4 regions of the Serratia sp. AS12 genome follow, and region 2 is predicted to be linked to each of the others. Evidence: predicted binding sites of a transcription regulator. Region 2 holds the regulator's gene; each other region holds the start of a gene.
What was found. Region 2 encodes CRP, which controls carbon source genes, mostly activating them, when cyclic AMP is high. Its sites were predicted from a motif close to ATGTGANNNNNNTCACAT; they were not measured.
Positions count from the first base shown of each region.

Region 1: a site for CRP is predicted at 1,448-1,465, ahead of SERAS12_RS17815 (YfcZ/YiiS family protein). Genes of this name have one in related genera too.
Region 3: a site for CRP is predicted at 4,227-4,244, ahead of SERAS12_RS11635 (YjcB family protein). Genes of this name have one in related genera too.
Region 4: a site for CRP is predicted at 1,276-1,293, ahead of SERAS12_RS12095 (PTS sugar transporter subunit IIB). Genes of this name have one in related genera too.

Region 1 covers NC_015566.1:3,805,741-3,811,241, reverse strand. The annotation lists gene fadL (long-chain fatty acid transporter FadL) at 1-1,196, opposite strand, end outside; gene SERAS12_RS17815 (YfcZ/YiiS family protein) at 1,602-1,898, shown strand; gene fadI (acetyl-CoA C-acyltransferase FadI) at 2,089-3,399, shown strand; gene fadJ (fatty acid oxidation complex subunit alpha FadJ) at 3,399-5,501, shown strand, end outside.
Region 2 covers NC_015566.1:5,036,272-5,041,772, reverse strand. The annotation lists gene SERAS12_RS23370 (aminodeoxychorismate synthase component II) at 27-602, shown strand; gene SERAS12_RS23365 (aspartate aminotransferase family protein) at 734-1,951, shown strand; gene SERAS12_RS23360 (YccS/YhfK family putative transporter) at 1,990-4,065, opposite strand; gene crp (cAMP-activated global transcriptional regulator CRP) at 4,120-4,752, opposite strand; gene SERAS12_RS23350 (OsmC family protein) at 5,132-5,501, shown strand, end outside.
Region 3 covers NC_015566.1:2,485,616-2,491,116, forward strand. The annotation lists gene SERAS12_RS11615 (ABC transporter ATP-binding protein) at 1-320, shown strand, start outside; gene lpxA (acyl-ACP--UDP-N-acetylglucosamine O-acyltransferase) at 333-1,121, opposite strand; gene SERAS12_RS11625 (MFS transporter) at 1,356-2,882, opposite strand; gene SERAS12_RS11630 (LysR family transcriptional regulator) at 3,000-3,866, shown strand; gene SERAS12_RS11635 (YjcB family protein) at 3,874-4,155, opposite strand; gene mrdA (penicillin-binding protein 2) at 4,450-5,501, shown strand, end outside.
Region 4 covers NC_015566.1:2,588,305-2,593,805, reverse strand. The annotation lists gene SERAS12_RS12100 (PTS cellobiose transporter subunit IIC) at 1-819, opposite strand, end outside; gene SERAS12_RS12095 (PTS sugar transporter subunit IIB) at 832-1,146, opposite strand; gene SERAS12_RS12090 (LacI family DNA-binding transcriptional regulator) at 1,443-2,396, shown strand; gene SERAS12_RS12085 (aldose 1-epimerase family protein) at 2,472-3,677, opposite strand; gene bamA (outer membrane protein assembly factor BamA) at 4,001-5,501, opposite strand, start outside.

The DNA.
Region 1 (5,501 bases), 1.2 Mb from region 2:
ACTTTTTGGCCGTGCATGTAGGAAACACCGACGTCGACCGACGCGTCTTTGTTGAACGCGTAGCTGGTACCGGCGCTGATCCACATACGGTCTTGATCCGGGATCGAGATAGAGCGGTTCTGGGCAGGCACCGGGCTGTCATCGAATGCGACACCGGTACGGAAGGTCCAGTTATCATCGTAGAAGTAAGTGGTACCCAGCGCGATGCGGTAGGCGTCTCTGAAGCCTTCATGCTTCTCGAACAGCGTCTGGCCGTTGTTGCCGGTGGCTTTCAGCTGCTGGAACTGGCTCCAACTGGTATAAGCCAGGCTGTAGTGGACCGCCCACTGCGGCGCCACCTTGTTGTAACCGGACAGTTCCCACATTTCCGGCAGATTTAGGGTTAGAGAGCCTGGAATGGTGTTGCCATCAGTACCCCATGGCAGACCGGTTCTGCCCTGCAATGGGTTCAGACGAGATGAGATGCTACTTTTGTAGTCGCCGTCGAAGTCGATTTTCACTTCGGAACGGTAGGTGAAACCGTAGCGGTTGTTTTCATCCACTTCATACAGGATGCCGGCGTTCCAGCCGTAGCCCCATTTATCACCCTTCAGGTGGGAGATTTGAGTATCAGCGGGCATGCCGAGGGCTGCGCCGCTTTCGCCTGCATAACGCTCAAGTTTGGCTTTAGCGTAAACCGCGTCAAAACCCAGGCCGAAGCTGAAGTGCTGGTTCAGGCGATAAGCGCCGCTCAGGTTCAGGTTCAGGGTTTCGAGGTCGGTTTTGCCGCCATAAGCGCCCGCGGTGTAACCGTCATTGAATTCGGTGGCCAGACCATAGTTGCTGGTGACCGAGCCGCCCACGGCGAATTGATCGTTAATCGGGTGAACATAGTGCAGGTTCGGCACCCAGGCGGTTGGCGCGATATTTTTGGAATCCAGGCTGGCACCCGACGGGGACTTGCCGGTAATGTCCACATCCGGATCGATAAATACGGCGCCGATCGAGAATTCTGGTCGGGTGTACATCATCAAAAGGGCCGGGTTGCGGCTGGCGGATGCTGCAGTATCCGCGATGGCGCCTTCACCAGAATACGAACGTCCTAAACCCGCTGATGAGAACTCATTCAGCTGGAATCCTGCGGCAGACACGTTTGAAGAAATAATTGCCACTGCAGCTGCGAGAGCTGATTTAGTAAATAGGTTTTTCTGGCTCATGACCAAAACCTCATTATGTGTTTATTATTTAAACTATGTTACACAAGGTAACAAGGAGCGCGGGATTGTAGGGTCCGTTATCATTCAGACAAATCAGACCAGTGGCTGAATTATAGGTCCGACCTGTTGGAATGTTGCAACTTTGTTTTTGAGATATTTCAATATTGGTATCAAAAAAGAGATCTGCTTAACAAAAAACCAGCAGTGAATAACAAATCTCTTACCATTCCTTAGCAGACGACGATTTTTATTTGTGATTTCCATCACTTAAAACACCTATAAAAAGTAAGTGCTAGCGATGGGTTTCGCTGCGGGGTAAAATAAACGCAGAATCTTGCGTCTTTGCGCCAGAAAGTTAATGGCAGTTTGGACTCGCGTAATGGCGGTCCCTGAGGAGAATTAAACATGTCTGATGCAATGAATAAATGCAGTGCCCAGGAAACCGCAGCTTGTTGCTGTGTCGATGTCGGTACCGTGATGGACAACACCGATTGCACTGCATCCTACAGCCAGGTGTTTGCCAATCAACAAGATGCCGAGAAAACGCTGGCTGCGCTGACGGAAAAAGCCCGCGGCGTGGAGTCTGACCCTTGTGACATCAGCAGTAGCATTAAACCGGTTGACGGTGGTGTGCAACTTGCGGTGGACTTCACCTTTGCCTGCCAGGCGGAAACTCTGATTTTCCAGCTCGGCCTGCGTTAATTCCCGCCCAAAACGGTGCGGGGTAAACCCGCGCCGCCGCCTCTCCGTTTTCCCCCAATAGAAAGTTGCTCCTGCTCTCAGTTTTCACTTCTGACGGTTTGCCAAATGTAAACATTTGGTTAACAATGACCTCATCAGGTCAGACCTCTTTTTGCCCGTCGCGCTGACGTTATTTTTTTCAGGAGCGTTTATGAGTAAGGCACTGCCGTTGGTGACCCGTCACGGTGACCGTATCGCGATTGTAAATGGACTGCGCACCCCCTTTGCCAAACAGGCAAGCGCTTATCACGGCATTCCGGCGGTGGATCTGGGGAAAATGGCGGTGAGCGAACTCTTGGCCCGCAGCGGGATTGAACCGGTGCTCATCGAACAGCTGGTGTTCGGCCAGGTAGTGCAAATGCCCGAAGCGCCGAATATCGCGCGTGAAATTGTCCTCGGCACTGGCATGAGCGTACATACCGATGCGTACAGCGTGTCGCGCGCCTGCGCCACCAGTTTCCAGGCGATTGCCAACGTAGCGGAAAGCATCATGGCGGGCAGCATCAGTATCGGCATTGCCGGCGGCGCAGACTCCTCCTCGGTGTTGCCGATCGGCGTCAGCAAAGCGCTGGCGCGTACGTTGGTGGACGTCAACAAGGCGCGTACCCTATCGCAACGCCTCAAACTGTTTAGCCGGTTGAAGTTCCGCGATCTGCTGCCGGTGCCGCCGGCGGTGGCGGAATACTCGACCGGTCTGCGCATGGGCGATACCGCCGAACAAATGGCGAAAAGCCACGGCATCACCCGCGAAGAGCAGGATGCGCTGGCGCACCGCTCTCACCAACTGGCGGCCAAAGCCTGGGAACAGGGGCTGCTGCGCGATGAAGTCATGACCGCCTACGTGCCGCCGTACCGCGCGCAAATCACCGAAGACAACAACGTTCGCAAAGACTCCAGCCTGGCGTCATACGCTAAACTGAAACCGGCATTTGACCGCAAACATGGCAGCGTCACTGCGGCCAACAGTACGCCACTGACCGACGGCGCGGCGGCGGTGCTGATGATGAGCGAATCGCGGGCGAAAGAATTGGGGCTGCAACCGCTGGGCTACCTGCGCAGTTTTGCTTTTTCCGCCATCGACGTGTGGGAAGACATGCTGCTGGGGCCATCCTACGCCACGCCGTTGGCGCTGGATCGCGCCGGCATTGGCCTGGCCGACCTGACTCTGATTGACATGCACGAAGCTTTCGCCGTACAGACGCTGGCAAACCTGAAGATGTTCGCCAGCGATGAATTCGCCCAACAAAAGCTGGGGCGCAGCAGGGCGATCGGCACAGTGGATATGGATAAATTTAACGTCTTGGGTGGCTCGATCGCCTATGGCCACCCGTTTGCCGCTACCGGCGCGCGCATGATCACCCAAACGTTGCACGAGCTGAAACGCCGTGGCGGCGGATTGGGGCTGACCACCGCCTGTGCGGCCGGAGGGTTAGGGGCCGCAATGATTGTAGAGGTGGAATAATGAGCTTTGAAAACGCATTGCATGAACAGCGGGCCAAACCCTCGGCTTTTCAACTGACGCTGCGCCCGGACAACATCGGCGTGATTACCATCGACGTTCCGGGTGACAAGGTCAATACGCTGAAAGCCGAGTTCGTCGAGCAGGTGAATGACGTCCTGATCCGCGCGCAACAGCATACTGCGCTGGAAGGGCTGGTGATTATTTCCGGCAAGCCCGATTCGTTTATTGCCGGGGCGGACATCACCATGATTGCCGCCTGCACCAGTGCCAAAGAGGCCGAAACGCTGGCGAAGAAAGGGCAAAGCACGCTGGCGCAGATTGCTGCTTTCCCGGTGCCGGTGGTGGCGGCTATTCACGGCGCTTGCCTGGGGGGCGGGCTGGAGCTGGCTCTGGCCTGCCATGGTCGCATCTGTTCGCTGGATGACAAAACCGCTCTCGGCCTGCCGGAAGTTCAGCTTGGTCTGCTGCCAGGCTCCGGCGGTACTCAGCGATTGCCGCGCTTGATCGGCGCCAGCAAGGCGCTGGACATGATGCTGACCGGCAAGCATATCCGTGCGCGTCAGGCGCTGCGGATGGGATTGGTGGACGATGCGGTGCCGCAGGCGATTTTGTTGCAGACCGCCATTGAGCGGGTCAAGCAGGGCTGGCAGAGCCGACGTGAACTGCCGTGGCAGGAACGCTTGCTCAACGGTCCTCTGGGGAAAAGCCTGTTGTTCAGCATTGTGCGCAAAAAAACGCTGGAGAAAACCCACGGCAACTATCCGGCAGCGGAAAAAATCATTCAGGTGGTGCGTACCGGCCTGGACAGCGGCAGTACCAGCGGTTATGAAGCCGAAGCGCGGGCCTTCGGCGAACTGGCCATGACGCCGCAGTCGGCGGCGTTGCGCAGCCTGTTCTTTGCCTCTACCGCCTTGAAGAAAGAGCGCGGCGGCAATGCGCAACCCCATGCGCTGCACCGCGTCGGCATTCTGGGCGGTGGCCTGATGGGCGGCGGAATTGCCTGCGTGACCGCCACGCGCGGTGGCCTGCCGGTGCGAATTAAAGATGTTAATGAAACCGGCATCAACCATGCGCTGAAATACAGCTGGGATGTGCTTGGCAAGCGGGTACGCAGCAAACGTATGCGTCCGGCGGAACGGCAAAAACAGATGATGCTGATCTCCGGCTCGACCGATTACACCGGCTTTGAGCGGGTGGATATCGTGGTGGAAGCGGTGTTTGAGGATCTGGCCCTGAAGCAGAACATGGTGGCCGAGATTGAACGGCACGCCGCGCCGCATACCATTTTCGCCTCCAATACCTCGTCGTTGCCGATTGGCCAGATTGCCGCCAAAGCGCAGCGGCCGCAGCAGGTGATCGGCCTGCATTATTTCAGCCCGGTCGACAAAATGCCGCTGGTAGAGGTGATCCCCCATGCCACCACCAGTGAGGAAACCATTGCCACCACCGTGGCGCTGGCGCACAAACAGGGCAAGACGGCCATTGTGGTGGCCGATCGCGCCGGTTTCTACGTCAACCGCATTCTGGCTCCTTATATAAATGAAGCGGCGCGTTGTTTGCTGGAAGGCGAACCGATCGAATCGCTGGACAAGGCGCTGGTGAATTTCGGCTTCCCGGTGGGGCCGATTACCTTGCTTGATGAAGTGGGCATTGATGTGGGCACCAAGATTATCCCGGTGTTGGTGGAACAGCTTGGTCCGCGTTTCGCCGCGCCGGCCGCCTTCGATGCGGTACTGAAAGACGGGCGCAAAGGGCGTAAAAATGCCCGGGGTTTCTACCTGTATCCGAGCGAAGGCCAGCAACGTCAGCGGGGCAAGCGCGCCGATACCTCGGTATATCTTCTGCTGGGCATCACACCGAAGTCGCATTTGCAGCCGGCGGTCATCGCCCAGCGCTGCGTGATGATGATGTTGAATGAAGCGGCTCGTTGTCTGGACGAAGGCGTGATTCGCAGCGCTCGTGATGGGGATATCGGCGCGGTATTCGGTATCGGTTTTCCGCCGTTCCTCGGGGGGCCGTTCCGTTATATGGACGAGCTCGGTGCTGAGAAGGTGGTTAAAACGCTGCAATACCTGCAGCAGCAATACGGCGAAAACTTTGCC
Region 2 (5,501 bases):
CTACGATGATGTCCGTTGGAAACACTATGCTGCTGTTGATCGATAACTACGACTCTTTTACCTATAACCTTTACCAGTACTTTTGCGAATTAGGCGCCGAGGTGCTGGTAAAGCGTAACGACGAGCTGCAACTGGCCGATATCGAACGGCTGGCGCCGCAGCGTCTGGTGATCTCCCCTGGCCCCTGCACCCCGAACGAAGCCGGCATCTCGCTGGCCGCGATCCGTCATTTTGCCGGCAAATTGCCGATCCTCGGCGTTTGCCTGGGGCATCAGGCGCTGGGCCAGGCGTTTGGGGCAAAGGTGGTGCGCGCCCGTGAGGTGATGCACGGTAAAACCTCGGCGATTCATCATCTCGACAGCGGCGTATTTCGCGGGCTGAACAACCCGTTGACCGTTACCCGCTACCACTCGCTGGTGCTGGAAGCCGCCACGCTGCCGGCCTGCTTTGACGTCACCGCCTGGAGCGAGCGCGACGGGGTTCGCGATGAAATCATGGGCATCCGCCACCGTCAGTTGGCGCTGGAGGGTGTGCAGTTCCATCCGGAGAGCATCCTTAGCGAGCAGGGTCACCAACTGCTGGATAATTTTCTTAAAAGTTAATCAGTTAGGTTTTTTTTGCCGACGAAGACGATTTGCATTTGCCCTTTATTGGTTTTTTATGCATATTTTGTGATTATATTTTCACTTAATGGCAGTGAAAATACCGAATCACTTTTAGGGTGGACCCCATAATGACCGAAAAATACCCAGTAAGCCGCAGTACTTTCGATCAGGTTATCTTGCCTGTTTATGCACCTGCCCAGTTTGTCCCGGTGAAGGGCAAAGGCAGCCGCGTGTGGGACCAGCAGGGGAAAGAGTACATCGATTTCTCCGGCGGTATTGCGGTCACGGCGTTAGGGCACTGCCATCCAGCCTTGGTTGAGGCGCTGAAGCAGCAGGGCGAGACTCTGTGGCATACCAGTAATGTTTTTACCAATGAACCGGCGCTGCGCCTGGCCGGCAAACTGATTGATGCCACCTTTGCCGATCGGGTGTTTTTCGCCAACTCAGGCGCGGAAGCCAATGAAGCGGCCTTCAAGCTGGCGCGCCACTACGCCATTAGCCGCCACAGCCCCTATAAAACCAAGATCATCGCGTTTTATAACGCCTTTCACGGCCGTACGCTGTTCACCGTTTCAGTGGGCGGGCAGGCCAAATATTCTGATGGTTTTGGCCCAAAACCGGCGGATATCGTGCATGTGCCGTTCAACGATCTGGCGGCGGTAAAAGCGGTGATGGACGACCACACCTGTGCGGTGGTGATGGAGCCGATCCAGGGCGAAGGGGGGATCACCCCGGTGGACGCCGAATTCCTCAAAGGCGTGCGCGAATTGTGCGATAAGCACCAGGCGCTGCTGGTGTTCGACGAAGTACAAAGCGGTATGGGCCGCAGCGGCAAGCTGTTCGCCTATATGCATTATGGCGTGACGCCGGATATTCTCACCACCGCCAAAGCGCTGGGCGGCGGTTTCCCGGTCAGCGCCATGTTGACCACCGAAGAGATTGCCTCGGTGATGCAGGTGGGTACGCATGGCACCACTTACGGCGGTAATCCGCTGGCCTGTGCGGTGGCGGAAGCGGCGCTGGACGTGATCAATACCCCGGAAGTGCTGAGCGGCATCGAACAACGTCATCATCTGTACGTGCAGGCACTGCAGAAAATTGGCGAGAAATACGATATTTTCAGCGACATTCGCGGCATGGGCTTGTTGATTGGCGCAGAGCTGACTCCGCCGTATCACGGCAAGGCGCGCGATTTCCTCACCGCCGCCGCCGCGCGCGGGCTGATGATCCTCAACGCCGGCCCTAATGTGATCCGCTTTGCGCCTTCTTTGGTTGTGGAGCTGAAAGACATCGATGATGGCATGGCGCTGTTTGAACTGGCGGTACAGGACGTGATTAACGCGTAATCTTATTTCGGGATGACAAGGGGCGCCGCAGGGCGCCCTTATTGATCGCGCAGTTTACGTTTCAGCCAGATGCCATGATGGGGGCGCTGGCGCCAGGCCAGCGACGAAATGGTGTGCATGACGCTCAGGTGGGACAGAATGCGGCGCAGGTGGCGCTCCATTTCGGTAACCGGCATTTCCGGGTGCAAATCCGGTGGCTGCATGATGCTGTTGCCGCTGCTTGGTCCATCGTATTCCAGCCGCTGCTGGCAGCTTTGCAGCGCTATCTCGCAGGTTTGCAGATACTCCTGCGCCAGCTTGGGCGTCAGCATATAGTGCTCGCGCGCCAGAATGGTCATCGCGTTCAGGTGTTCGACAATAAACTGACTGTGCGTTACCCACAGGCGCATATCCGCCAGATAGCTGGATTCAAACCCCGGCTCCTGCATTGCCTGATTCAATGAGGTGAACAGCGCGTTGTGCGCCTGGTTCACCTGCATGCGCGCATAGGCCAGCGCGCTGGGATCGGGTTCCTGCTCTTCCAGCAGCAGGCGCAGTGCCTGTTGATCTTTCTCCAGCGCCTGATGGGCGTTCTTGCGCAGCAGGCCGCTTTGCCACTGTGGCCACAGCCAGATGGTGCCGCCGAACACCAACACGCAGCCGATCAGGGTGTCTATCAGGCGGGGGATCAGGAAATGTGTGCCGTTCAGCGCCAGCAGTTGCAGGGTATAGACCGCCGTCACCGTAAAGCCAATCACCGCCAGCCCGTAGTTTTTACGCGAAACCAGATAGGCCGCCAGCGTAATGACCAGCATCACGCTCAGGGTAGCGCCCTCGGGCATTTGCAACTGCAGCAACCCGGCGGCGATTACCAGCCCGGCCAACGTGCCGAGTGCACGGTGCTGGATGCGAACCCGGGTGGCGTTGTAGCCGTTCTGGCTCACCAGCATGACGGTCAGCAGGATCCAGTAAGGTTTTGGCAGATTGAAAACCATTCCCAGGCTGCTGCCTGCCGCCAGCATTACCCCCAGCCGTGCCGCATTGCGCAGGGCGTTGGATTTGAACGACAGGTAGCTGAACAGCGCCGGCCAGAACGGCAGGCGGTTTTGATTGGCCATCAGGTCGCGACGGTATAACGGATGCTGGGTGCGCAGCAGGCGAGCGATGCGGCTGAAGTGGTAGTAACAGAACTGACCCACTGGATTGTCGGGATGCTGTGCGGCCACTTTTTCCAATGCTGCCAGCTCGTTGGTCATACTGAAGCGCTGGGAGTATTGATGATAGAGAATATCGTGCGCCACCGTGCGCAGCCGGCCGGCAATCACCTGCGCATTGCGGCGGATAATCGCCTCGGCCTGGCTTTGCTCCACCAGTTTTTGCACTTCTTCCGGCAGGTGCAGGCTGACGGTAATGTGTTCTTGTAAATCCAGCGCGACCTGAAAGGTTCGCTGCAGGCGTTTTTGCTCGAGATTATTGGCGTGCGGCAAAAAGTTGAGCTGCTGATACAGCAAGCTGATCAGGTCCATCACTTTTTGCTGGCGCACCAGCAATGGCGGTAACGCGGTTTGCGGATCGGTATGTTGGGTTAACAGGGAATACTTGGCTTCAAAGTAGTCCGCCAGTTCCAGATAAAGCTGGCTCAGCGATTCGCGCATCGGCTGTTCTTTCCACAGCTTGAACCAGAACCAGGTGAACAGGCCGTACCAGGCGGTACCCACCACATACAGTAAGGGGGCGTACCACAGTGGCACCGTGCCGGCCATGCTGAGAGAAAAGATGGCGGCGATCAACGCGGCGGGGAGCAGGCGGGCATGTAATGGGCTGATTTCGCCGCTGACACCGAGCAGCAGAGCCAGGCCAAGCATCAACGCCGGCAGCGGCAATTGCCAGAGCAACGCCTGTTGCAGCAACAGGCTGCTGAGTGCAAACAGTGAACCGCCGACGATCAGGCGTTTGAAAAAACGTTTGTGGGGCGTGTCCAGCCCGGCGATGTTACAGCAGGCGGGAACCAGGGAAAACAGCAGGCCGAGTTGCAGGTGGCCGATCAGCAGGCCAAGGAGCACCGGCAGACACAGCACCAGCGTTTGCCGCAGTGCGTAATTGACTTCCGGGTGGTAAATCAGTCGACGCCACATGATCGGTCGGGGCATAAAAAAACGGCGCGAATCATCGCGCCGTTTTTTCAGTGATTAACGCGTGCCGTAAACGACAATGGTTTTGCCGTGGGCGGAGATCAGGTTTTGATCTTCCAGCATTTTCAGAATGCGGCCGACGGTTTCACGTGAACAACCGACGATCTGACCAATTTCCTGGCGGGTGATTTTGATCTGCATGCCGTCGGGGTGGGTCATGGCATCGGGCTGTTTCGCCAGGTTCAGCAACGTTTGCGCGATGCGGCCGGTAACGTCCAGGAAAGCAAGGTTACCCACTTTCTCTGAGGTCACTTGCAGGCGGCTTGCCATCTGCGCTGACAGGCGCATCAGGATGTCCGGGTTGACCTGAATCAGTTGGCGGAATTTCTTGTAAGAAATCTCAGCCACTTCACAGGCGGTTTTCGCCCTGACCCAGGCGCTACGCTCCTGGCCTTCTTCAAATAATCCAAGCTCGCCGATGAAATCCCCCTGGTTAAGGTAGGACAGGATCATCTCTTTACCTTCTTCATCTTTAATCAGCACCGCGACGGAGCCTTTTACGATGTAGTAAAGCGTTTCGGCTTTTTCACCTTGGTGAATCAGCGTACTTTTGGATGGATATTTGTGGATATGGCAATGAGACAGGAACCATTCGAGTGTAGGGTCTGTTTGCGGTTTGCCGAGAACCATTCGCTGTTATCCTCTGTTGTTATCGCTGCCTTGTGTCACAGGGGTCAGAGTTCCCTGTAAAACGTGCTGTCGCCGTTGTTTTAAGGGTGGCTGGCAGCAGGTTTTGAGGCGTGTCATAAATATACGCTGTTGCTCTAGCATATTAACTTGCCGGGAGAGCTGCAAGCTACATTCTATTAACATACCGGTAAAGGAGCCTTTCTCTGGGAGTTTCCCTGAAATCAGTGTCCCGGAAAGATTTATTGCGGCTCTGTTTGTAGCACAGAGTGAGGCGGGTGTCTCGTGTTGTCTTGCTCGCGCATGACTAGCATCAGGTTCCGTTGCCAGTTTCTATGCGAAAGCGTACTCTGATTTTAAGAAATTAATCGGAGTGACCAATATGCAGGCAAGAGTTAAGTGGGTGGAAGGGTTGACGTTTCTGGGGGAATCCGCGTCTGGCCATCAGGTGTTGATGGACGGCAACGCCGGCGATAAAGCACCCAGCCCGATGGAAATGGTGTTGATGTCGGTGGGGGGATGCAGCGCTATCGACGTGGTGTCGATCCTGAAGAAAGGGCGTAATGATGTGCGTGATTGCGAGGTAAAATTGACCTCCGAACGGCGTGAAGAAGTGCCGCGCATCTTTACCCATATCAACCTGCATTTTATCGTGACCGGCAAAGATCTGACCGACAATATCGTGGAACGTGCGGTGAACCTCTCCGCCGAGAAATACTGCTCGGTATCGTTGATGCTGAACAAGGCTGCCA
Region 3 (5,501 bases), 2.6 Mb from region 2:
CGGTGGTTCAGCACATGAGCGATCGGGTGGCGGTGATGTATTTGGGGCAAATCGTTGAGCTGGGGCCCACTGCGCAGGTCTTGCGCCAGCCGCAGCACCCTTATACCCGGCTGCTGCTGGATTCGGTACCGCGCGCCGGGCGTTTGCTGAGCGACAGCACGATTGAAGATCGCAAAGGGGAGTTACCGGGCAATCGCCAGTTGCCGCTGGGGTGTTTTTTCCGTGAGCGTTGTCCCTACGCCGGGGAAGGCTGCCAGATGCCGCAAACGCTGCGGGTGAATCTGGGGGGCACGGCGGTGCGCTGTCATAAAGTGGCGTGACGGCCACAGCGTTCAGCGAATGATGCCCCGCGCAGAGCGGGTAAAAAAATCAGTGAACAGCCGCAGTAACGGGTATTCCACGCTGAGGCGGGCGGCTTCTTGCCGCACGTCTTCCAGCGCCATCGCCTGGTGATACAACATAGCGTAAAGCGAATGAATAACCCGCTGCTGTTGCTCGTCGGCGGCCAGAAAGGCCGGTGCCAGCAGATGCAGGCCATCCGGTTTGGCGCGGTTGCCGCCAGCCTGGACGAATGGCGGCAGATCCTGCACCGCGAGGGTACCGTCGGCCAATCGTGCGTGGGCACCGATAATGCAAAATTGATGCACCGCACAACGCGCGCCGACCCAACCGCCGTCGCCCAATTCCACATGCCCGGCCAGCCCGCTGTTATTGCCGATATGCGTGGCGTTGCCAATGATGCAGTCGTGAGCAATATGCACATTATCCTGCAGATGGTTGTCATCGCCGATCGCGGTGTGGCGGCAGCCTTGTGCGGTGCCGCGATGCAGGGTGGCGTATTTGCCGATGCGGTTGCGATTGCCGAGGGCGAGCGTGGTCGGTTCACCGGCGTATTTCAGGTCCTGGCCGGCTTCGCCGATCGAAGAAAACTGGTCGATGACGTTGTCGCGGCCGATGCGCGTCAGGCCGTTAATCACCACGTGGGAGGCGATAGAGGTGCCTTCGCCAATCTCAACGCCGGCGGTGATGAAGCAAAAAGGGCCGATGCGCACGCGCGCACCGATAATCACGCCAGGCTCAATCACGCTGCTGGCGGCAATACGGGCAGAAGGAGAAATCATGCTGCTTCCTGATGGCGGCGCGTGGCGTATCCTTCAGCCAGGCCAGACATCGGTTAACTATTAAGCCGGATTCTGGATTAATCAGGGGAAAAACAAGAAAGTGCGGGCATGAGGGCTTGCCTCTGGACCAGGTGCAACAAAGTTGTCTGAGGCCAGCATAAGCCCCTGCCGGTCTCAGACCACCCGATTATATTTTATTTATTTTATGAACCATTCAGTAATAACGAGATGTTATTACCGGGGGAGTGCGGCTGCAGTTTTCCAGGGGGCGAAAATCATCAGGCTGGCCGCAGCCAACGCCCAGGCACCGAGGCCGCCGTACAGCATCACCAGGCCAAAACTTTGCGTCAACGCAGCATGAACCAAGGGGGCCAAGGCATCCCATTCGGGGAGTGTTTTCAACGCGGTGAGATTACCCGCCACTATCTGCTCCGCCACCGAACGTAGCGGCAAGGTACCGAACGATTCGGGCAGCGTTTGTCGCAGGTAAACGTCAACGCCCGCCAGCAAGATAAAACCCATGACGGCAATATTGACAGCCAACGCGATCATTCTGGCGCTCATGTCTATCCCGGAGGCCATGCCGGCACGGGCATTCGACACCGAACCTGTGGTGGTGTTGGTCACCGGGGTATTGGTGATCCCCAGGCCGATGCCGGCGATAAGTAACCCCGGCAGCATAGCCAATCCGCCGGCATGTTCGCCGCTGCTACCTGATTTCATCAGCAGGAAGCCCAACCCAAGCGCGAATAACCCCGCGGGGATCACGGTTCCAGGGCGGTAACGCAGAGCCAATCGCTCGCCCACCGGGGGGAAGACAAGCGTGGGAAGCGTATAGGCGAGCAGCGACAAACCTGTGGTCAGGCTGTCATAACCCAGCCCAATTTGAAAATAGAGCGGCAGGTAGATCATAAAGGGCCAGAAGCTGAAATTCATGCCGATGGATCCCATCAGCGCCCCGGAAAATTGCCGATTCCTGAACACGGAAAACTCAATCATCGGATAGGGGCTGCGTCTCTCAACCCCGATAAACAGCAGCAGGCTGAGGGCTGCAGCCAGAAGAATCCCCCCGGCGCGAACGCTGGTGAAACCGAACCCCGCCCCCTGAGTGATAAAATAGACCAACCCAAAAACCGACAAAGACAATGTGACGATCCCCAGACTATCCAGTTTTGCCGCCTGAGGATCGCGGGATTCTTGCACGCTGAAAATCACCAGTAACAGGGTCAGAACGGCGATGACCACATGAATCAAAAATACCCACTGCCAGTTGGCGATCGCCACGATAACGCCGCCGATCGCCGGCCCAAACCCTAAACCAATGCCAAAAACGACGCCCCAAATGCCGAAGGCCTGGCCACGCTGTTTGCCGTTCTGAAACTGATGCGACAATGCTGCCACCTGGCAAATCAACATGGCGCCGCCCGCCATGCCTTGCATAAAGCGGCCCACGATCAGCATCGTCGAGCCGTTGGCCAGGCCGCAAAGTAAGGAGGTGAGGCCAAAAGCGGCAATGGCGATGATGAAAACTCGCCGGCGGCCAAAACGGTCAGACAGCGTTCCGGTGGCCATCATCACTGCGGTGCAGGCCAGGGTGTAGGCATTCATAATCCATTGCATATCACTGAAATCACTGTGTAATACCTGTTCCAGCGTCGGCAGTATGACCGGTACGCTGGAGATTTCCAGGCCGAACATCAACGCGGCGAGGCATATTGCCGTTAATGCCAGTCTGTTTTTACTGGCGTGAGAGAGCGTCATGAGTTTTTTCCACAAAAGAGGGTGATGGAAACGAACAGCCATTCTGGATAAATGACTTGCATGATAGAAATGATTTAATTTATCGTTATTAATTAATTTCCATCATGAAATCACCCTATGAACATTGACCCGGCACTGCTGCGCACCTTCGTTACGGTTACCGAAACCGGCGGCTTTACGCGCGCGGCGCAGCAACTGAATCTGACCCAATCTGCGATCAGTCACCAGATCCGCCGGCTTGAGGAGCAGATTGGCCGACAGTTGTTGCACCGCACTACGCGCCGCCTGACGCTAACCGAAGACGGTGAAGATTTGCTGCGCCATGCCGGGCAAGTTTTGCAGGCGCTCGACGCCATGCAGCGGCGCTTTGAATCCTCACCCGTTTCCGGCGCGGTGCGTTTTGGCCTGACGGAGAGTTTTCTGGGGGAACGATTGCCACCGCTGTTAGCCCAGTTCGCCCGGGCTTTTCCTGCGGTCAGGTTGGAGGTGAATGTCAGTATCGGGCTGGATCTTTGTGGCATGGTGAAGGGCAACGAACTGGATTTGGCCGTTGTGATGTCGCTGGCTAACCGCATTGAGGGCAGGCTATTGCGGCGGACGCAACTGGTGTGGGTAGCGGCTGAGACATTCAGCCTGGCGGGCACGTCGTTGCCGCTGGCGTTGTTGCCTGCGCCGTCGGTCAGCCGCGAGGCCGGGATCGCCGCTCTGGAAAGCAAGGCTATCCAATGGCACACCGCCTTCACCTCACAAAGCCAACAAGGGCTACGGGCGGCCGTGCTGGCGGGGCTGGGCATTGCCGTTATGGCGAGCGGCGATCTGGCGCCGGGAATGAAAACGGTTGATGGACAGTATGGGCTACCCGAATTGCCCGACATCGATTTCACCCTGATCGTCAACGGCGCGGAACCTGGCGCGGCTGCGCAGGCATTCGGCAAAATACTGCTGGAGATGTCGGCGTCGTTGCCTGCCGCAGGGGGAGATTAAGTGCGGCTCAGGGCATTGGCCAATCGGTCGGGGTTTTGCTCATCACGTCGAAAAAGACGTCTTTGGTCACTGACCAAAAATGCAGGAATCCTTCCTGGCTGAAGCTGATGCCCATCAAACCCATCACGAACCAGCAGGTGGTGAACAGCCCGAGGCTGCTGAACATGAATGCCATACCGTTACGGCTGGTTTTACGGCAAACGACGTTTAACTGGCTGGCCATAAACATCATTACGGCGCTCAGTAATTCCCAGCGCATCATAATCAAACCCGTGGCTATGGTACTCATCGAACGTGATCCTTTGTGACAAAGCCGCAGCCGGCAGGGCGCCGGAGAACAGTGCGGGCAAAAATGGAGTAGTGTGATCTGCGTCACATTGTAGCACTGGGATAAAGGGGCGCTCAATCCCTGTCCGGCATAAAAACCGGCACCCGGAAACATTCCAATATGCTGAAACATTTATGCCATTTCATTAGCAACCTTTTAATGGGGGTCGTTAACCAATAACGTTATGCTTGCCGACTTTTCACTACCCTGATTTATCTGGGGAAAATGTGACGTCAGACAGGTACTGCACTGCGTATGGCCCTCTTAAAAGAAAAAATCCGTGACCATTCCGCTGAGGAAATGTTGTTTATTCGCCGTGCCTGCGTGGCGATGGTGTTGGTGATCGCCTGCTTCGGCGCACTGATCGTCAACCTGTATCACCTGCAGATTAAGCAACATGCGTTCTACCAAACGCGCTCCAATCAAAACGACATCAAAATGCTGCCGATTGCACCTAGCCGCGGGCTGATATTCGATCGTAACGGCATCCCTTTGGTGCGTAACATTACTCTGTACCAGATCCAGGTTATTCCCAGCAAAATCGCCAATATGGCCGCACTGTTGCAGGCGCTGACGCCGATTGTCGATCTGACGCCTGAGGATATCGCCGCCTTCCGCGACGACATGCACCACAACGGCCGCTATAAACCGGTGACGTTGAAAAGCGGGCTGAACGACACCGAGGTCGCCCGTTTTGCGGTCAATCAATACCGTTTTGACGGGGTGACTATTGACACCTATCAGCAGCGGGAATATCCGTATGGCGCCGAACTGGCGCACGTGGTGGGTTATGTATCGAAAATCAACGATGGCGATGTGAAACGGCTCGATAAAGCCGGCATCGGCGAAAATTACTCCGCCGACCATAACATCGGCAAGCAGGGCATTGAGGCTTACTATGAATCGGAACTGCATGGCACCACCGGATATCAGGAAGTGGAGGTGGATAACCACGGCCGCGTGATACGCCTGCTGAAAGAGCAGCCGCCGCAGGCAGGCAAAAATATCTATCTGACGCTCGATTTGCCGTTACAGCAGTATATCGAGTCAGTGCTGAAGGGGCAGCGAGCGGCGGTGGTGGTTGAGGACCCGCGCGATGGCGGCATTCTGGCGATGGTGTCCAGCCCCAGTTACGATCCCAACCCTTTCGTGAAAGGCATCAGCTACAAAGCTTATAAAGCCTTATTGGCCAACCCCGATTTGCCGTTGATTAACCGCGTTACTCAGGGGCTGTACCCGCCGGCATCCACCGTGAAGCCTTATATGGCTACCTCTGCGCTGTTCGCCGGGGTGATAACCCCCAACAC
Region 4 (5,501 bases), 2.4 Mb from region 2:
CGCCGCCAGCGCCGCCTGATTTACCGACAAGTTCGCCATCCAGAACGGGTTCATGATGCCGGTGACGATCAGCGCACCGTGAATACCGGCGAACCAGAAAATCTGGCACAGCAATACCGACAGCAAAATGGCAGGCAGCGAATCCGAGGCGGACACCAGCGGTTCCAGCAGATGCATAATCGCCTGCGGCAGGATCATCCCGGTTTGCGCTTCGATAAACAGATTCAGCGGATGCAACGTACCAATCACCACCAGCACAGGGATCAGGATCTCAAACGAACGCGCCACCCCGGTAGGCACCTCTTTCGGCAATCGAATAGTGACGTTGTTCTGTTTGAGCCAGGCGTAAACACGGGTTGAGTAAATGGCGGTGATCAGGGCGGTGAAAATCCCTTGTCCGGAGAGATACTGGGTGGATATTTTGCCGTCTGCATAAGGGGCCGCCACCAGCAAAAAGGCCATAAATGCCAGCAGGCCGGACATTACAGGGTCGAGATTAAACTGCCGCCCGAGGCTGGCGCCAATTCCCACGGAGATGAAGAAAGTCATCACCCCCATGCTCAGGTTGAACGGCAACATCAGCTGCGCACGGTAAGTCTGCGAAAAATCCAGCCAGCCACGCGCAAAGCTGTTCGTGGTGTCGGCGGAGAACGGCGGAAAGATGAAGACCAACATGAACGAGCCAATAATCATAAACGGCAACGCGGCGGTAAAGCCATCGCGGATGGCGATGACATATTTCTGCTGCCCCAGGCGGCCGGCCAACGGGGTGATGGATTGCTCGATGACGGCAATCATTGACTGATATAACGAACTCATAGGAACACCTTTTTAGTGCGCCGCTGCGATCAGCGACAGAGCATAGTCCAGTACCTTCTCACCGCGCTGCATGCCGTAGTCCATCGGATCAATGGGCTGAACGGGTATGCCTTGGACGGCAGCCTTTTCTGACAGTGTTTTAAGCATATATTTTACCTGCGGCCCCAGCAGCACCACCTGGTAGCGTGGAAACTGCGTATCGAACTCGGCTACCCCATAGGCGTCGATCTCGACCGGCAACCCCCTTTCATTCGCCGCCTCCACCATTTTCCTGACCAGCAGGCTGGTAGACATCCCAGCGGAACAACACAGCATGATTTTGTACATCGACAACCTTCCTCAACGGGTAAATAACCTGAATGCGGGAGTGATTGGATATCATACGGAAACCGTTTTCCATCGAGTGAGGATGGAAGTGTGATACTCATCATAATCTAGCCACCGCAAGGGATTTTTATTGGATTGCCATCACATATTTTTGTCTTGTTTTGAGGTGTTTTGACATGGTGTGGAAAATCGGTTTCCATGAAAAAAGGAAAACGGTTATACTGCTGGCGGCGATAATGTGAGCCATTACCGGATCGGTTTTTACAGGCTGCTGCTTGGTCTGTCAGGAGATAAAGATGTCAACAATCAACGATGTATCACGTTTAGCTGGGGTGTCAAAAGCCACAGTCTCGCGGGTGTTGAGTGGATCGCGCGGCGTTAAGGAAGCCAGCCGTCTCGCGGTATTGCAGGCGGCGGAAGAGCTCAATTACCGGCCCAACGTCATAGCGCAATCATTGCTTAGCCAATCGACGGGCTGCATCGGGGTTATCTGCGCGCAGGAGAACATTAACCAAACCACAGGTTATCTTTATGCGCTGGAAAAACAGCTCAGCCAGCATCAAAAGCATCTGCTGCTGCGTTTCGCCAATACCAAAGCGGGCGTGATGAACGCGCTGGACGAACTCACCTGCGGGTTGTGCGACGACGTGCTGATTATCGGCGCCCGTTTCCCGCTCAACATCCCGCATGACAACGTGATCCTGGTCGATTGCGTTGAGGCCGACACGCCTAACAGCATTCAGTTCGACCACGCTTTCGCCGCCGAAAGCGCCTGCAATTATCTGATTAGCCAGGGCAGACGCCAAATAGCCTTGATCCAGCCGGATGCCGGCGGCTGTGCCGATCAGGTGTTGCTGGGTTATAAGCTCGCACTGGAAAACAACTTTTTGCCGTTCAATCGCAACCTGGTGTTTATGGATTCGACCACCTCTTCCGTTGCGGTACAGGTGCTGCTCAATAACGCCACTACGCTCAATTTCAACGCGCTGCTGGTGGCGGACGAGCAGGAGGCGCAGCGGGTGATTACCCAGCTACAGGCGTTCAATAAATCCGTACCGGACGACATCATGGTCTTTAGCCTGGCCGGTTCGCTGCATTTGCCGGGCATTCCGGCGATCCCGTCCATCGAATATTCCATGGACGCCATGGCGGCGCGTATCGTCAGTTGGTTGACGGAAAAAACCCGGGATATGCTCGGCGCCTGCGTGCTGCGCGGGGATTTGATTATCCCGGACAGACACAAGCGTTAAGCGATGAGCGGCGCCGCAAGAAAACAAAACGGGCCAACAAAGTTGGCCCGCGATCGGTACGGTTCCTGCTGACGACTACTCTACCGCGATAGGCGTCTCAACCAGTTTAGGCTGATTGCTCCCCTGCAGCGTCTTGATCTTGTCCTGGTACACTTTCACCTGTTCAGCATCTTTCAGCAAGGTATAGGTCAGTTCGAAGTCGGTGCTTTGGCCAGGCTGCAGCTGTTTGATACGCCCTTGTTCCCGTTCGATTTTCACCGGATAGGCATAGTTGGTCCCCGGTTCGATGCCGGTGACGTACCCCTGGCGTTCGGTATCCGTATTCTTCCACAATGTCAGCAGCGGCAGCTGGTGGGTATCAAAACCTATCGCCACGCCGCGATCCCCGCGCCGGTTGTGCAGCATGGCGAGCGTTTTGCCTTGCGCATCCGCATAAGGCAGGATGTTGAACACCATTTCATCAAAGCCTTTGGTCGGGCCCTGATACGTTGCCCAGTCTTTCAGGCCTGCTTTGGCATAGTCGTTAAAGGGTGAAATTTCCTTGATTGGGGCGCTGAATACCGCACCTTCTTCCAATAACGGTTTGCCAAAGTTGCTGTGGTAAATGATTTCGTAATCCCGTGGGTAATCGGCGCGATTAGTCACGCGATCGTGGATTGAAAACGATTGTGTGCCGGGGATATAGCGCAGTTCGGTCCAGGTTTCCAGGTTGCTTTTCTTGAAGGTGTTTTCTTTCAGCAACCCGCGAATGCGGACTTCGTACGGGGCTTTTTCGGCGATCTCGATCACCACTTTGGAGGCCGGCGTGTTGCCGGCGCGGCCATGCAGCGTGTAAAGCGTGCCGTTGTCGACGCCGGGGTGCCCGGTCCATTCAAAGCCGCAGCGCACCATCATTTCATTAAACCCGTCCAACCACCCTAACCCATTGCGGCTGTCCAGATTGATATAAGCCGGGTTGACCACCTCGGTGACCGGTGAGTCCCAGCCCAGCCGGACGTCGGACCCCTTCACATTCAGAATATTCATGCCGCGTGTCGGGCTCAGAGCAATCGTCAGGCCCGCGCTGCTTAAGGTGATCACCTTGGATCCTTCCTGTTTTCCGCCGTGCAGCACCTGTTGCTGTAAGCTGAAGCCTGCCCCTGTGATGTTCAGCTTTTGGCTGTCGGTCTGCCAATTGCCTTGTTCAATGCCTTTTTCCGTGTCGGTCAATACAATGGTCTGCGCGTTTACTGCGCATGAAATCAAAGAGATAACCGCCGAAAGTGTAATTAACTTTTTCATGGTGCTGTCCTTAACGTTAGCTGAAAGGTTTTAGCTAAAACAATGAAAAAATAGAGCTCGGCGGCCAATTAAAAAGAGAGTTGAGTCACCTTTCCGATAACAACGGAATAACAATGAAAAATAATGCGGACAAGATCACCTTTCCGCTGCAATGAATGATGAGCAATCACGAAATTAATCGATGTCTAGCACAGTAAAGACACAAGTTTGCTGTAAGGTGTCAGCAAAAAAATCGTGCGTCCGTTGGTTGGTTTTTATTATTCATTATCAATCCATTACCAGAAAATAAAGCCCACAGGAAATTTGCAGGCTTTACCTTCAGATTACCAGGTTTTACCAATGTTGAACTGGAATTGCTCTGCCTTGTCCCCTTCGTACTTTTTGATCGGGAACGCATAGGAGAAGGACAACGGCCCCAACGGCGATTGCCATTGCAATGCAATACCGGCCGAAACGCGGACGTTGCTCGGGTCACCGTAGTCCGGGATCCCTGCCGCGAGCGTTTGCGAGGTATTCTGCCAATGGGTATCCCAGACCGTACCGGCATCGACAAACACTGAGGTGCGCAACGAATTGGCATAGCGGTCATTAATGAACGGCGTCGGGAATATCAACTCGGTACTGGCAATAGCCATGGCGTTACCGCCCACGGCATCATCGGATTTGTCGACCGGACAGTCGCTGTAGGCACTCTCCGAGCCGCTGCAATGATAATAAACCGCTTTTGGGCCGATACTGTTGGAAGAAAAACCCCGTACGCTACTGGAACCGCCGGCATTAAAGTTATCGTAGAACGGCACCTCATGGCCGCCGAAACCATCGGCATAGCCGGCTTTGGTGCGCCCCATCACGATCCATTTATTATCGCTGGTCAACGGCAGATACTGATTGGCGCTGAACGTCACCTTGTAGTAACTGTTGGTCGACCCCGGCACGGTAATCTTGGCGTTCAGGCTGGCGCTGGTCCCGTCTGTCGGGAAGAAACCGCGGTCGAGGGTATTGTAATTCCACCCCACGCTCGTAAAGAAATCATTGGCCGTGAAACGGGCATCGTTATCGTTGTCTTGCGTGGTGATACCGGGGTTTACATTGACCGACTTAAGGTAGCGCCACATGGCCACCTGCGGCGCCATCCCGCTCAGGCGGGTATTGGCATAGTCGAGGCCAAGGCCAAGCGAACTGTTTTCGCCGATCGGGAAGCCAAGATTGCCGCCGATGCCCAGGCTTTTCATGGTGTATTCGGAGAGATCGTCATCTTCCGCGTCGTAGTCGTTATAAGAGATCTTCCCGCCTAAACTTACGCCGTCCACCGTAAAATAAGGGTCAGTCATCGACAGTTCGATATAGGTCTGAGAGTCGCTTTTGGTGCCATTAAAACCGACGATATTCCCGCTGCCCAGCCAGTTGTCCTGGCTGACGCCCACTTGAAAACTGGCCCCGCTATCCGTGCCGTAACCGAGCCCAAAGTTAAAGGTCCCCGTATTGCGCTCTTTAACCTTATAGACAACATCAACCTGATCCGGCGATCCCGGCACTCGCAGGGTCTCCGCCTCCACCGTTTCGAAGAAGCCGGTGCGATTCAGGCGTTGCTTGCCCTGTTCTACCCGATCGTTACCTAACCACGCCCCCTCCATTTGCCGCATCTCGCGCCGCAAAACGGAATCTTTCGACGTGCCGTTGCCTTCAAAACGGAGCCTGCGCACCGAGTAACGCTTGCCGGCATCGACATTGACGTGCAGTTTTACCGTCTTGGCTTTCTGATTGATTTCAGGCTCTATCCCTACCAGCGGGAAAGCGTAGCCGTAACGCCCCAGCAGCTGTTTG